DNA from 2 places in the Clostridium moutaii genome. Region 2 is predicted to be linked to the other one. Evidence: riboswitches for the same ligand, from Rfam matches in the RefSeq annotation. Region 2 holds a riboswitch; the other holds the start of a gene.
The links. Region 2 has a riboswitch for magnesium ahead of AB8U03_RS03110 (magnesium transporter). Riboswitches for the same ligand answer to the same signal wherever they lie in the genome.

Region 1 (5,998 bases), on a different contig from region 2:
AATTATTTCTTCCATATTTTTAATTTGGTGTTCTTGAATCTTATAATTTGCTTTTATGTTTATAAATTTTTCGTGCTTTTTTAGCTCTTTAAGTCCTATTATTAAAAATATAAGATATAAAATAAAAATTAAGATGTTATATAGCTTTGTGATCTTCATATTGAATGTGCTAAAATTTACAATAAATATAAAAAAACCGAGCATTCCTACCTGAAGCATTAAACTGGACATAGAAGTACCTTTATCTTTAATGGAAAATTTATTAAATTTAAAGATAGCTAATATTATAAATATTTGAAGTAGTTTGGATATTATTAAAAAGATCCAAAAATATTTTTGAATTAAAAATAATTGATCTAAATTTATATTAAGTATAAACAGTTCAATAATTTCGGTAAGACTTTCAGTAACAAAAATTATTGAAAGAAATGAAAAAAATATTACAGATGAAATGGAAAAATTTATTTTTGTAATATAAGCTAATAGTAGAATGCAAAATATTAAAATTATTAATGTATGATAGATTTTAGTAACATAATATGTACTAAAATAACTAGCAATAGTATATAATATGCAAAAATAAATCGTTTTAATTCTATTTTTCCGTATAAATGTTTTATTATCATATAATGATTCAAAGAGTATCAAAAAAAGTATAGATTCTATTCCGTCTGATAATATTTCTCTTACAATGCCCATATTTTTCTCCCATGCATGTTTTAGGTTTTCCCATAGATATATTATTAAATAATCCAAGGAAAAACCTCATCTAGTTACTTCAAAAGCTCATCGGGACATTTCGGTTGATGTCCGCTAAGAAGTGAATTTGGAAATAATACGAGTGAACCTAGAAATAGCGCTATAGAGCCTACCATTTTCGTAGATTTCTTTAAAAGACGTTTCTTGAAAGATTTCATTTCTATAACCTCCTATAATTTTGTGAAAACAGCTTAAATACACATTATTTTATATATTCTATAATAATTTTATTTTTCCTGCATAATCTGTAAGAATATTAGACTTAACCTAAAGAAATATACTTTAGATTAAGTTTAATATTTTTTTCCTAATTTATAATAATATACAATGAGCTTGTCCAATTGCTGACTTACCTCTAATATTTCCTCATTTGTATATTTATTTGAATCGAGCATTTTATTTAATTTATCTCTTAATTCTTCTAATAGTTTTTCCATATATTTTAAATTCCTTACCATTTATATACCAACTTTTACATTATATAATATAAAAACTGGTTATTCAAGTAAATGTTTAGAAAATTTTATATATTTGATCACATAATTAATAGAGTTAATGGATAATTATCTAATATAAACTTATAATTATAAAATTTTCTCCATTAGGTAAAAATAAAAACTCAAAATCATAAAATTGAGTAATCTACTTAGTACCATATAATTTATTTGCTACAGAATCAGCGGATGTTTCATATATGTATACTGCATATCCAGTCCTATCATATAGGCAAGTTTAGCCATATCATCAGCATCCTCAATTGCTTTTATAATTCTGATTATTTTTTTATATCGTTGGGATCCATATTCCTAGTTTGCTTGAATAGTAGTTTTAAATCTTCTCTTTCTTTTAATTCATCCCAGAATTGAGCTAACTCCGGATCATCATTTAGGGATTCAGTTATTTTGCTAGAAGAATCATTTGAGTTTTTAATGTTAGTATTACCAAGTAGGTAATCAGTAGAACATTGGAAATACTCGGCTAATTGGTTTACAAAATCAATATTTGGTATTCGTAAATTATTTTCATATCTGGATAGAGTAGATTTAATTGTATTTAAAATTTTTGCAAGCTCATCTAAAGTTATATTTTTAGCTGCTCTAAGCTCTTTCATTATTTGATTAAAAGCTGCCGTAATAACACCTTTTTAAAATCATAATATCATTTAGTTGCCAAATAAATAACAAATGAAGTAGTGTAATTATTTCATGATTTAATTTTAACAGCAAAAGGAAGTGAAATGAATGGTACAAGAGTACAGGAATATCTACCAAATCATATTGCTGTGACACTAGATTTGATAAAAAATTACCGCATAAAATAACTGATATTGGTTTTACAGGTCATGTAGAATTTGATGGTGGAGCAGCAAAATGTTTTAGACCTGATGTTAAGCTAATTAATTCGTAAATCAAAAATTTTACAAAGAAAAAGCCAGGGGTGAAAATCCCTGGAACAATAATTAATTAAAGTAAAAAAATATATGTTATTTAATATAGGAATCTGGGGGAAGTTTAAACACTGGGGATTCATCATCCCCAGCACAAATAAGTATCAACATATTGTTGCTATATATTAATATTTCTAATATATTGATAACCTTATGTGAATTATTATTTACAGAATTCAATTTATTATTCTAGTAATTTGAGGAAGGATTTTATGAAAGTATTGACTATAAAGCGACCATGGGAAAGTCTCATAGCTCTACGTGAGAAACATATGTTTTGTCGTCAAAAATAATTTAGAAATCCTAGATTTTCCTCCTTTTGGGAGAATCCTTTTGCTTTTTAAATATTATTTTAAATCATACTAATTAGAATATATTCAATATTTACATATAATTAAGATCCATATTATTGAGGAAATATGATTTGAAATAATAAATTGTGGTATAATGTATTTAAAAGAAGCCGTCACGGTTTTAAAAAATTGTTTTTAAGGTTTTTAGTTAATTAAAATGTACTTAGGCATGGGTACATTTTAATTTTTTGAGTTTTTTTCTTCAGTGGTTATAGATATTTCATTTTCAGTTAACTTGCCAACTGAAGATTTACCTTTAATTTTAAGTCTATCTTTAAGATATGTTTCTAATAATTATTATAGCATAATTTTTAACCGACACAGAAATAATTATACCCCGAGAAATCGGGGCTGTTGCTATACTATATTAATATAGTAATATGAGATTTTGTGAGTAAGAACCGTATCGGTTGTTTTATTATTATTAAATTGAATAATATCTATTTTATGTTTGCCAGCTTTGATATCATTTCCCTTTAACTCTATATTTGTTTTATTATTGGATAATTGTTTCCTAGAGTTAAAAATACCGTCTATAAATATATAGCTTAGATATTTATTATTAAACTCACTTGGGACTATTTCAACTTTTTGAGATGAAGTATTTTTCTTAATATTTATAATCGGAATATTTCCATCTTTAAATGTATTGGATGATGAAGATATATAAAATTTGCCTGGGCCCATATCAGTTTTTAGAGCTTTAGGTAGTTCTACTAAATCGTTTTTAGTTTTATTCTCTATATTTTGAACCTTGTTTTTAACATTGTTAGATTGTTGCTGAGTTCCACAGCCTGCTAAATTTATTATAATCAGTAAAGATGTTATAATTATATAAAAATTTTTCCGCATTTATATCACTCCTTGTATAATGTAGTCATAATTAAGTTTATACATTATAAGAACAGTTATGCTAGAGAATTAAAGGAGCAGGTGGAAGATTATTAAAAATTTTATTTAGCAATTAAAAACTCCGGCTTGAAAGCTGGAGTTATGCTTTATGTAGACATTTCCAAAAACTTTCTATTGATTAACAAATAGATTGTGATATAATGTTTCTCAATCTATGTTTTTTTGATTGTATCCTTTAACCAAAGGAAAGAGCTGACCTATTTTTGATCAGCTCTTTTTTATATTATTATAATAACCTTAAAAAATATAATACAGAACTCGGCTTATAGATTTACTTATGGATTGAAAACACTAGGTCTTATGCTTAGTGTTTTTTATTTTAACATATTTTTAATAAATAAAAGTATTAACAATTAAATCTTATATATATATAATAGATATTGGATCGTTATTAGCTGAAGATGAAATAATATGCTTTTATAAAAATTTAATAATATTGTTAGGTGAGGCTCCTATGTATAGGATATATGCTAATGCCCAAAAACATCGAGAGATGCCAATGGGTCAACAAGTACTGCCGGATTAAGGTTTTACTTAATATAGCTGAGTTTAACTCAAAGCCACATAGTGCTAAAGCTCAACGAAGGAATAATGATGTGTTATTTTGACGAGCTTTTAAAAGCTTTTTTTTTATTTTATGGATTAATTTTAAAGTAAATATTACTATTTTAAATTATGGAGAGTGATAAGTTTAATGGACAGCGGACCGGAGTATAAACATAATAGAATAAGATTTGGGAACTTATTAAAGAATATAATAGGGGTGTGCCTACATTAAACTTTAAACATTGCATTGTGCGCCCCAAAAAAGAGGAGTGAGTTCAATGCAATTTAGAAGTGTTTACCTAAGCAGAATATTAGGCAATAAGATTTTTACGGTTAATAAAGATGTAATAGGAACTTTAAAGGATTTAGCTGTTGATGTGAATTTTCAAAATCCTAAAGTTACTATGGCTGCTGTTAAAACAAAAGCGGGAGTAAAATTTATTGATTTTGATAGTATTAATATTTCTAAAGGAAAAGGACAATATGTTTTAATATGTAATAAAGTTGTAGATAAAGATATAAGCAACAACATGCTGCTGAAAAAGTATGTTTTGGATAAACAAATCGTTGATGTTAATGGAAGAAAAGTAGTTAGAGCCAACGATATCAGATTGGCTATAGTGCCTTCAGGAATGTTTATTGCAGCAGTAGATATCGGTATGGATGGACTGCTGCGACGGATTGGAATTGCCAAACCGCTAAAAAGGTTAGGATTTAAAGTATCAAGTAAACTCATATTGTGGGATAACGTTCAAACAGCGTTTACTTCAAAAAATATCTTGCTTTCCAAAACCTATAATAAATTACACACACTTCATCCCTCGGATTTAGCGGATATAATTGAAGATTTTGACTCAAATACAGGAGAAATTATTTTTGCAAGTTTGGATAATACAAAAGCTGCAGATGTGTTAGAAGAATTAGAAGAAGATGTACAGGTGAGATTACTTAAAACTTTATCTACAGATAAGGCAGTTGATATACTAGAAGAAATGCCGGCAGATGAAGCAGCTGATGTATTGGATGAATTAAATGAAAACAGGGCAGAGGAATTATTGAATAAAATGGAAAAAGAATCTTCAGATGAAATAAGGGAACTTATGGAATATGACGAATATCTAGTGGGAAGTATTATGAATACTGATTTCATATCATGTCCTGCTGACTATACCGTAGCTGATGCAATGAATGATATTCGTAAATCTACAGAAGAAATTGACCAGGTCTATTATGTTTATATTGTGGATAATGTCAATAAAATTATTGGAGAAATATCTTTAAGGGATTTAATTGTTTCTACCGCAGACGAAAAATTAGAAGATATTATGAATAAAGAGATTATATATATACAGGATACAGACGAAATAAGAGATTTGGTAAAAGTTATATCAAAATATGATCTATTTACTGTGCCTGTAGTTGATAAATATATCCACCTAATGGGAATTGCATATATAAATGATATTTTTTATGAACTTATTAAACATAATAGGAAATTGAAGTAATGGAGGGGTGATAAAGATGAATGCAAAAAGAAAAAATTGGATGACAAATCTATTTATATTTTTAAGTGTTTTAGGGCCTGGGATTATAACAGGCAGTGTAGATAATGATGCAGGTGGTATTACAACATATTCTGTAGCAGGGGCTACTTATGGTTATAAATTGCTTTGGTCACTAATCCCATGTTTTATCGTACTCTTTGTGGTGCAGGAAATGAATGCCAGAATGGGTATAGTTACAGGAAAAGGGCTGGCAGATTTAATTAGAGAAAATTTTGGCGTCAAGATAACTTTTTTTATATTCATTGGCCTGATTATTGCAGATATAGGAAATACGGCTACTGAGTTTGCAGGTGTGGCAGGCAGCATGCAGGTTTTGGGAGTAAGTAAATATATATCAGTACCCCTGGCTGCTGTTGCAGTGTGGATTCTGGTAGTAAAGGGCACATACAAAACCACTGAAAAGATATTTTTGATTT
Region 2 (5,998 bases):
TTTTTTGGGAACGTAGACTTTTTTTCCGGTCAGAGGGTTAATGCCTGTATAATACATAGTTGTAGACAGGCTTCCTGGTGTAGGATAAAAATCCTGGACCTGCTCCGGAGTATAGCCCATTTCTTTTATATATAATGCCAGTTCTATAGCCGCATTTAAATCACTTCCAGGATGACTGGACATGAGGTAAGGTACCAGATACTGCTTTTTACCCAGCTTCTTGTTTATTTCAAAAAATTTTTTTACAAATCTGTTATATACCTCCATTCGGGGCTTCCCCATCTGTGCTAATACTCTGTCATTTATGTGCTCAGGAGCCACTTTCAGCTGACCGCTTATGTGATATTTGCATAGTTCTGTAAAAAAGTCCATATTCTTATCATTTATCAGGTAGTCATATCGTATTCCTGAACGTATAAATACCTTTTTTATACCAGGGATTTTTCTTATCTTTTTCAATAAGCTTAAGTATTCACTATGATCTATGATGAGGTTTTTACAGGGTTTTGGAAATAAACATTGTCTATTTTTACATACTCCCACTTTCTCCTGAATCTTGCAGGCTTTATGTCTGAAGTTTGCAGTTGGTCCTCCAACATCGTGTATATATCCTTTAAAATTATCCAGTGTAGTCAGAAGTTCCGCTTCGTTTATTATTGATTTTTCACTTCTGTTTTGTACAGTTCTTCCCTGGTGAAAAGTCAATGCGCAAAAAGAACACCCGCCATAACATCCCCTGTGACTGGTAATGGAAAAACTTATCTCATTTATTGCAGGTATACCACCTTCCTTTTCATATACAGGGTGATAAGTTCTTGTATAAGGCAGATTATATACAATATCCATTTCCTCTTCCGTTAATGGGTATTGGGGAGGAGTTTGAACTATATAGTGATCTCCATGTTTCTGTACTAATGTTTTTCCACTTATGGCATCCTGTTCCCAATATTCCAGCTTGTAGCTTTCAGCATAAGAGTTTTTATCTTTTAAAACTTCCTCGAATGAAGGTACTTCTATATAATCTCTTAAATGATTTTTATCTTTGGAAGGATAAACAATACCCCTCACATCTATGATTTTATGGACATCCATACCGTATTTTAACAGGTTTGCTATCTGTACTATGGATTTTTCACCCATGCCGTATACCAGTATGTCGGATTTTGAATCCAAGAGTACGCTTTTCCTTATTTTATCGCTCCAGTAGTCATAATGGGCAAATCTTCTCAAACTTGCCTCTATTCCGCCTATTATTATAGGAACATCTTTATAGGCCTCCTTTGCTCTGTTACAGTATACTATTAGGGCTCTGTCAGGTCTGCAGCCTGGTTTTCCGCCTGGAGAATAGAGATCTTCATGTCTTCTTTTTCTTGAGGAAGTATAATGATTCACCATGGAGTCCATATTTCCCGAGTTAATGAGAAATGCCAGTTTAGGTTTGCCTAATTTTTTGAAGTCATCTGCACTTTTCCAATTTGGCTGAGCTATTATTCCAACAGTAAAGCCTTCCCTCTCTAAAATTCTGGATATTATGGCGGTACCGAAAGAAGGGTGATCCACGTAGGCATCTCCAGTTATAAGTACAAAATCCAACTGCTCTATATTATTTAACTTCATATCTTTTTTGCATATAGGTAGAAATTTTTTATTTAATTGCAATTTACATTCTCCATTCTGATTTTCTCTGTTAATTTTAATTTTATTCATAGTATAACACAGTTTAAAGAACAGAGAAAAAGAAGAAAGAACAGAGAATGATTTGTGTACTAAAATGAATGTATAGTATATAATAAATAAGGGAGTAAAAACTTATTCCAAAAATTTATCTTAAGTTTAAATAAATGAAAGAAAAGATGATATTTCAAATTAGAATGAGCAAAATAAGGGAAAAATGCATTAATGAGTAGATAGCAAATAAATATTGATAAATTTAGTATTTACTTATTGCATTTTGGCAAATTTGTAATATAATTATAATGTAAATGTTAATATTTTATATCTGTTATTTAATATTTGTTATGTTAGGTGAGGCTCCTATATAGACATATGCTGATGCCCGGAAACATCGAGAGATGCCAATGGGTCAACAGATATTACCGGATTAAGGTTTTATCTAATGCAGCTGGACAAAATTTAGTCTAAAGCTATATAGTGCTAAAACTCGGACGATTAAAAAGTTTTAGTTTATATGGAGAGCTCTCTTTGAGGGCTCTTTTTTAAATTTTTTAATTTAGGTGGTGTGGTTAAATGGAAAACGGACCTTATGGAGGTCGGTGTAACTTTGTACAAAATTTAATAGACATATACGGAGAAGTATTTAAATGAACTTTTGGGTAATAATTATCAATTGATTTTATTAGCTTTTTAATTGGATTTAAATGTTTCTCTGTAGGTCAAGGGAGGAATATTTATGAAAAAATTAACTAGTTTCTTCTTGAGCAAAGTTCTTTATAAGAAGGTTTATAATGAATTTGATGAATATGTGGGAAAACTTGTAGATATATATGTATCTACTGATCATGGCATGCCTAGAACTATAGGATATAAGATAAAAGATGGCATGGAAGTATCCAATTGTGAATGTAAAAATATAAATTTTTATGAAGATAATAATAATATAATAATCAGAGGGGAGGGCATAAGGGGAATAATACTTCAAAGTTATTCTTATCTTTTGTCAAAGCATCTCCTGGATAAACAGATCGTGGATATAAATGGTAAGAAATTAGTCAGAGTCAATGATCTTAGAATTGCAAAAATGGCAGGTGAATACAGGGTTGTGGCTGTTGATACCGGTATTTTAGCTTTAGGAAGAAGACTTGGTGTGGAACATATTATAAGAAAATTTTATAATATACTCAATAAAAAGCCAGAAGATAGTCTTATAATCTGGGACAATGTGGAATCCCTGGAAATGGTGAATAATAATTTAAAACTTTCTGTGCCATATAAAAAGTTATCAAAACTTCATCCGGCAGATTTGGCAGATATACTGGAGGATATGGATGTAAATTACAGAAAGAAAGTATTTGAAAGTTTAGATGAAGATTTGGCAGCAGATACTTTAGAAGAAATAGAACCAAAAATACAGGCAAATATTCTGGAAAATTTAAGTCAGTCCAAAAGGGATGAAGTATTGTTTAATATGCCAAAGGATGAAATTGCGGATATTCTGGATGAGGTTGATGAAGATACAGCACAAAAAATACTTTTGAACATGACAAAGGGAGATGCTGAAGAGGTAAAAACTCTTATGGATTACAAGGATGAAACCGTAGGAAGTATAATGAAGAAAGATTTTATTTCCTTTAATATAAATATAACAGTTAATGAAACTATTGAATTATTCAGGGAAATCAATCCAGAGGATGAGATATCTTATTATATATATATTGTTGATGATAAAGGGAGGCTTCAAGGTGCCGTATCTTTAAAGAGTCTGATATTATCCGGTGCTGAAACCAGATTAAAAGAGATTATGGTGGATGATATAGTGAGTATAAATCATAATGAAAATATAAACAAGGCTATAGAAGATTGTTCAAAATATAATTTACTTTCGCTGCCCGTGGTAGATGATGAAGAAAAATTGTGCGGCATAGTAGTAATAAATGATATCGTGGAAGACATATTGATACCAAACTGGAAAAAGAGATTGAGAAAAGTAGGATAAAAATTATGAGGCTGTCATTTTTGACAGCTTTTCTTTATGTATTTTTTATTATATTTGTGCACAAACTATGTTCATGTAAGGATAAATATAAGTTTAATAAATACTAAAGGAGAGATGGTCGTATGGCTAAAAAAATTATAAGTTTTAAAACAAAAATAGTGCTAATGCTTGCCATAATACTAACATATATATCCACTTCTCTATTTTTGCTTCCTTATAACAATGCAGTAAAAGCTGTAGCCTATTCCTATGGATCCAAAGGAAATATAGTGACACAAATACAGACAAAGCTCAAGGACTGGGGATACTATAATGGCAGCATAGATGGAGCTTATGGGTATCAGACTTACACTGCTGTTAAATATTTTCAGTCAAAGAACGGATTAAATTCCGACGGTGTGGCAGGAGATGCTACATTGGCGGCTTTGGGAATAAATACCTCCGGCGGGAATACTGCATCCAATAGTGAAAGTAATAATCAGAATGTATTACTTATAGCTCGTTTGATAAATGGTGAGGCCAGAGGAGAGCCTTATGAAGGACAGGTAGCCGTAGGGGCTGTGATATTAAATAGAACCAGGGATCCGCGATTTCCAGCTACTGTACCTGGAGTGATATATCAGCCCGGGGCTTTTACTGCCATAGTAGATGGTCAGATACATGCCGATATGCAGCAAAGTTCCATGAATGCAGCCAGGGATGCGTTAAATGGATGGGATCCTTCCGGTGGAGCGGTATATTATTTTAATCCTGCCACAGCAACAAGTTCATGGATATGGTCAAGGCCTCTTATAAAAATTATAGGAAAGCATAGATTTTGCAGATAGAAGATTATGTGAATATAAAATGCAATTTTGGAGATATAGTTCACTTTTAGAAAGATTTGATTATTATGTATATACAAATGCAGTCATATAATTCTAAATTTATAAAAATAAATAGTCAATATATATGTACCTTCGACAGAAAAGCTCAATAAAAACTGTTAATAAATAGTATAAAAGTATATTTATACTTTTAGTTAAGTAAGTGAAAGATTTTTATTGTCATATATGAGGGATAATTTATAATTCAACTAATCATGAACTGACACATTTTTTTTAAGACCTGTGATAATATATTTTTAAGTCAATAATATTAGCAGGGGGAAAATGTTTATGATAGTTGAGAATTTTAGTTTTAGTGAAATAGTAGAAAAGATGAAATACGTATATTTTTACAGGCTGTTAAAGGAAAAGATGGCAATAACATACGAGAATGAGATTATAGAAGTTCAATCCTATGGAATTGAAGTGGAAAGACAAGATATATCAGAGGGCAAATTAGTAAATGTACAAAGAGATTGTGTTCGAAGTATAAGTCCGGAAAGGTATAAGGTACATAATTTACTGAAGTTGCTGTATGATAACAAGGTATCACCTATACATTTAGTTGATGTAATCGGGGATTATGTAGATGAATATATTTTGGATTTTGATAAACAGACAAATAATTATATAGCCTATTAGAAAGGAGGAGAAATCCTCTTTTTTTATTATAGATTTAATTTCTTATTTACTATATCAACAAATGAATATAATATAAAATATAATAGATATTGATATAATTGAATTGGGGGTGTAATGTATTTTGATATTTGGAATTGGAGTGGATATAGTTGAAATTAGAAGAATTAAAGAAGCCATTGGTAAACATGTGAATTTTATAGACAGGGTTTTTAGTAAAAATGAAATAGAATATCTTAAAAATAGAAATTTAAGGCCTGAATTTGTAGCTGGAAGATTTGCAGCAAAAGAAGCGGTGGTAAAGGCAATGGGTACTGGATTCAGGGGGTTTGATTTAAAGGAAGTGGAAATAGATAGGGCGGCTTCAGGTAAACCCAGTGTGATATTGAGAGGAAAGGCTAAATTAATGGCTAATAAATGCGGAAATTATAAAATCCATCTGAGTATATCACATGGTGTAGATAATGCTATAGCTTATGCAATAATGGAGGTTGATGAAATTGAGGATAGCATCCATAGAGATATGTAGGGATATAGATAACTATGCTATAGGCGAATTAAAAATACCCAGCATTGTTCTAATGGAAAATGCAGCTTTAAGGGTGATTAAAAATATAGATTTAAAAAATCTCGATAATTTTTGTGTCATATGTACAAAGGGAAATAATGGAGGAGACGGATTTGCCATAGCAAGACATCTATATAATTTAAACAAAAAAGTTCATGTGTTTTTAGTTGGAAAAGAAGAAGGTATGAGCGAGGAATGTAGAGTAAATTACAATATATTAAAGAACTTGAATATAAGCTTGGATAGAGTTAA

Region 1: another riboswitch for magnesium. It lies ahead of AB8U03_RS01780 (magnesium transporter); the one in region 2 lies ahead of AB8U03_RS03110 (magnesium transporter).

The regions. Positions count from the first base shown of each region.
Region 1 covers NZ_JBGEWD010000001.1:336,149-342,146, reverse strand. Annotated here, with positions in the region: gene AB8U03_RS01805 (sensor histidine kinase) at 1-699, opposite strand, end outside; gene AB8U03_RS01800 (cyclic lactone autoinducer peptide) at 774-917, opposite strand; gene AB8U03_RS01795 (aspartyl-phosphate phosphatase Spo0E family protein) at 1,053-1,196, opposite strand; gene AB8U03_RS01790 (helix-turn-helix domain-containing protein) at 1,535-1,870, opposite strand; gene AB8U03_RS01785 (hypothetical protein) at 2,917-3,411, opposite strand; M-box (ykoK) riboswitch at 3,900-4,068, shown strand; gene AB8U03_RS01780 (magnesium transporter) at 4,296-5,522, shown strand; gene AB8U03_RS01775 (Nramp family divalent metal transporter) at 5,539-5,998, shown strand, end outside.
Region 2 covers NZ_JBGEWD010000002.1:82,436-88,433, reverse strand. Annotated here, with positions in the region: gene AB8U03_RS03115 (YgiQ family radical SAM protein) at 1-1,659, opposite strand, end outside; M-box (ykoK) riboswitch at 2,011-2,181, shown strand; gene AB8U03_RS03110 (magnesium transporter) at 2,411-3,673, shown strand; gene sleB (spore cortex-lytic enzyme) at 3,796-4,500, shown strand; gene AB8U03_RS03100 (DUF6514 family protein) at 4,831-5,181, shown strand; gene acpS (holo-ACP synthase) at 5,303-5,707, shown strand; gene AB8U03_RS03090 (NAD(P)H-hydrate dehydratase) at 5,679-5,998, shown strand, end outside.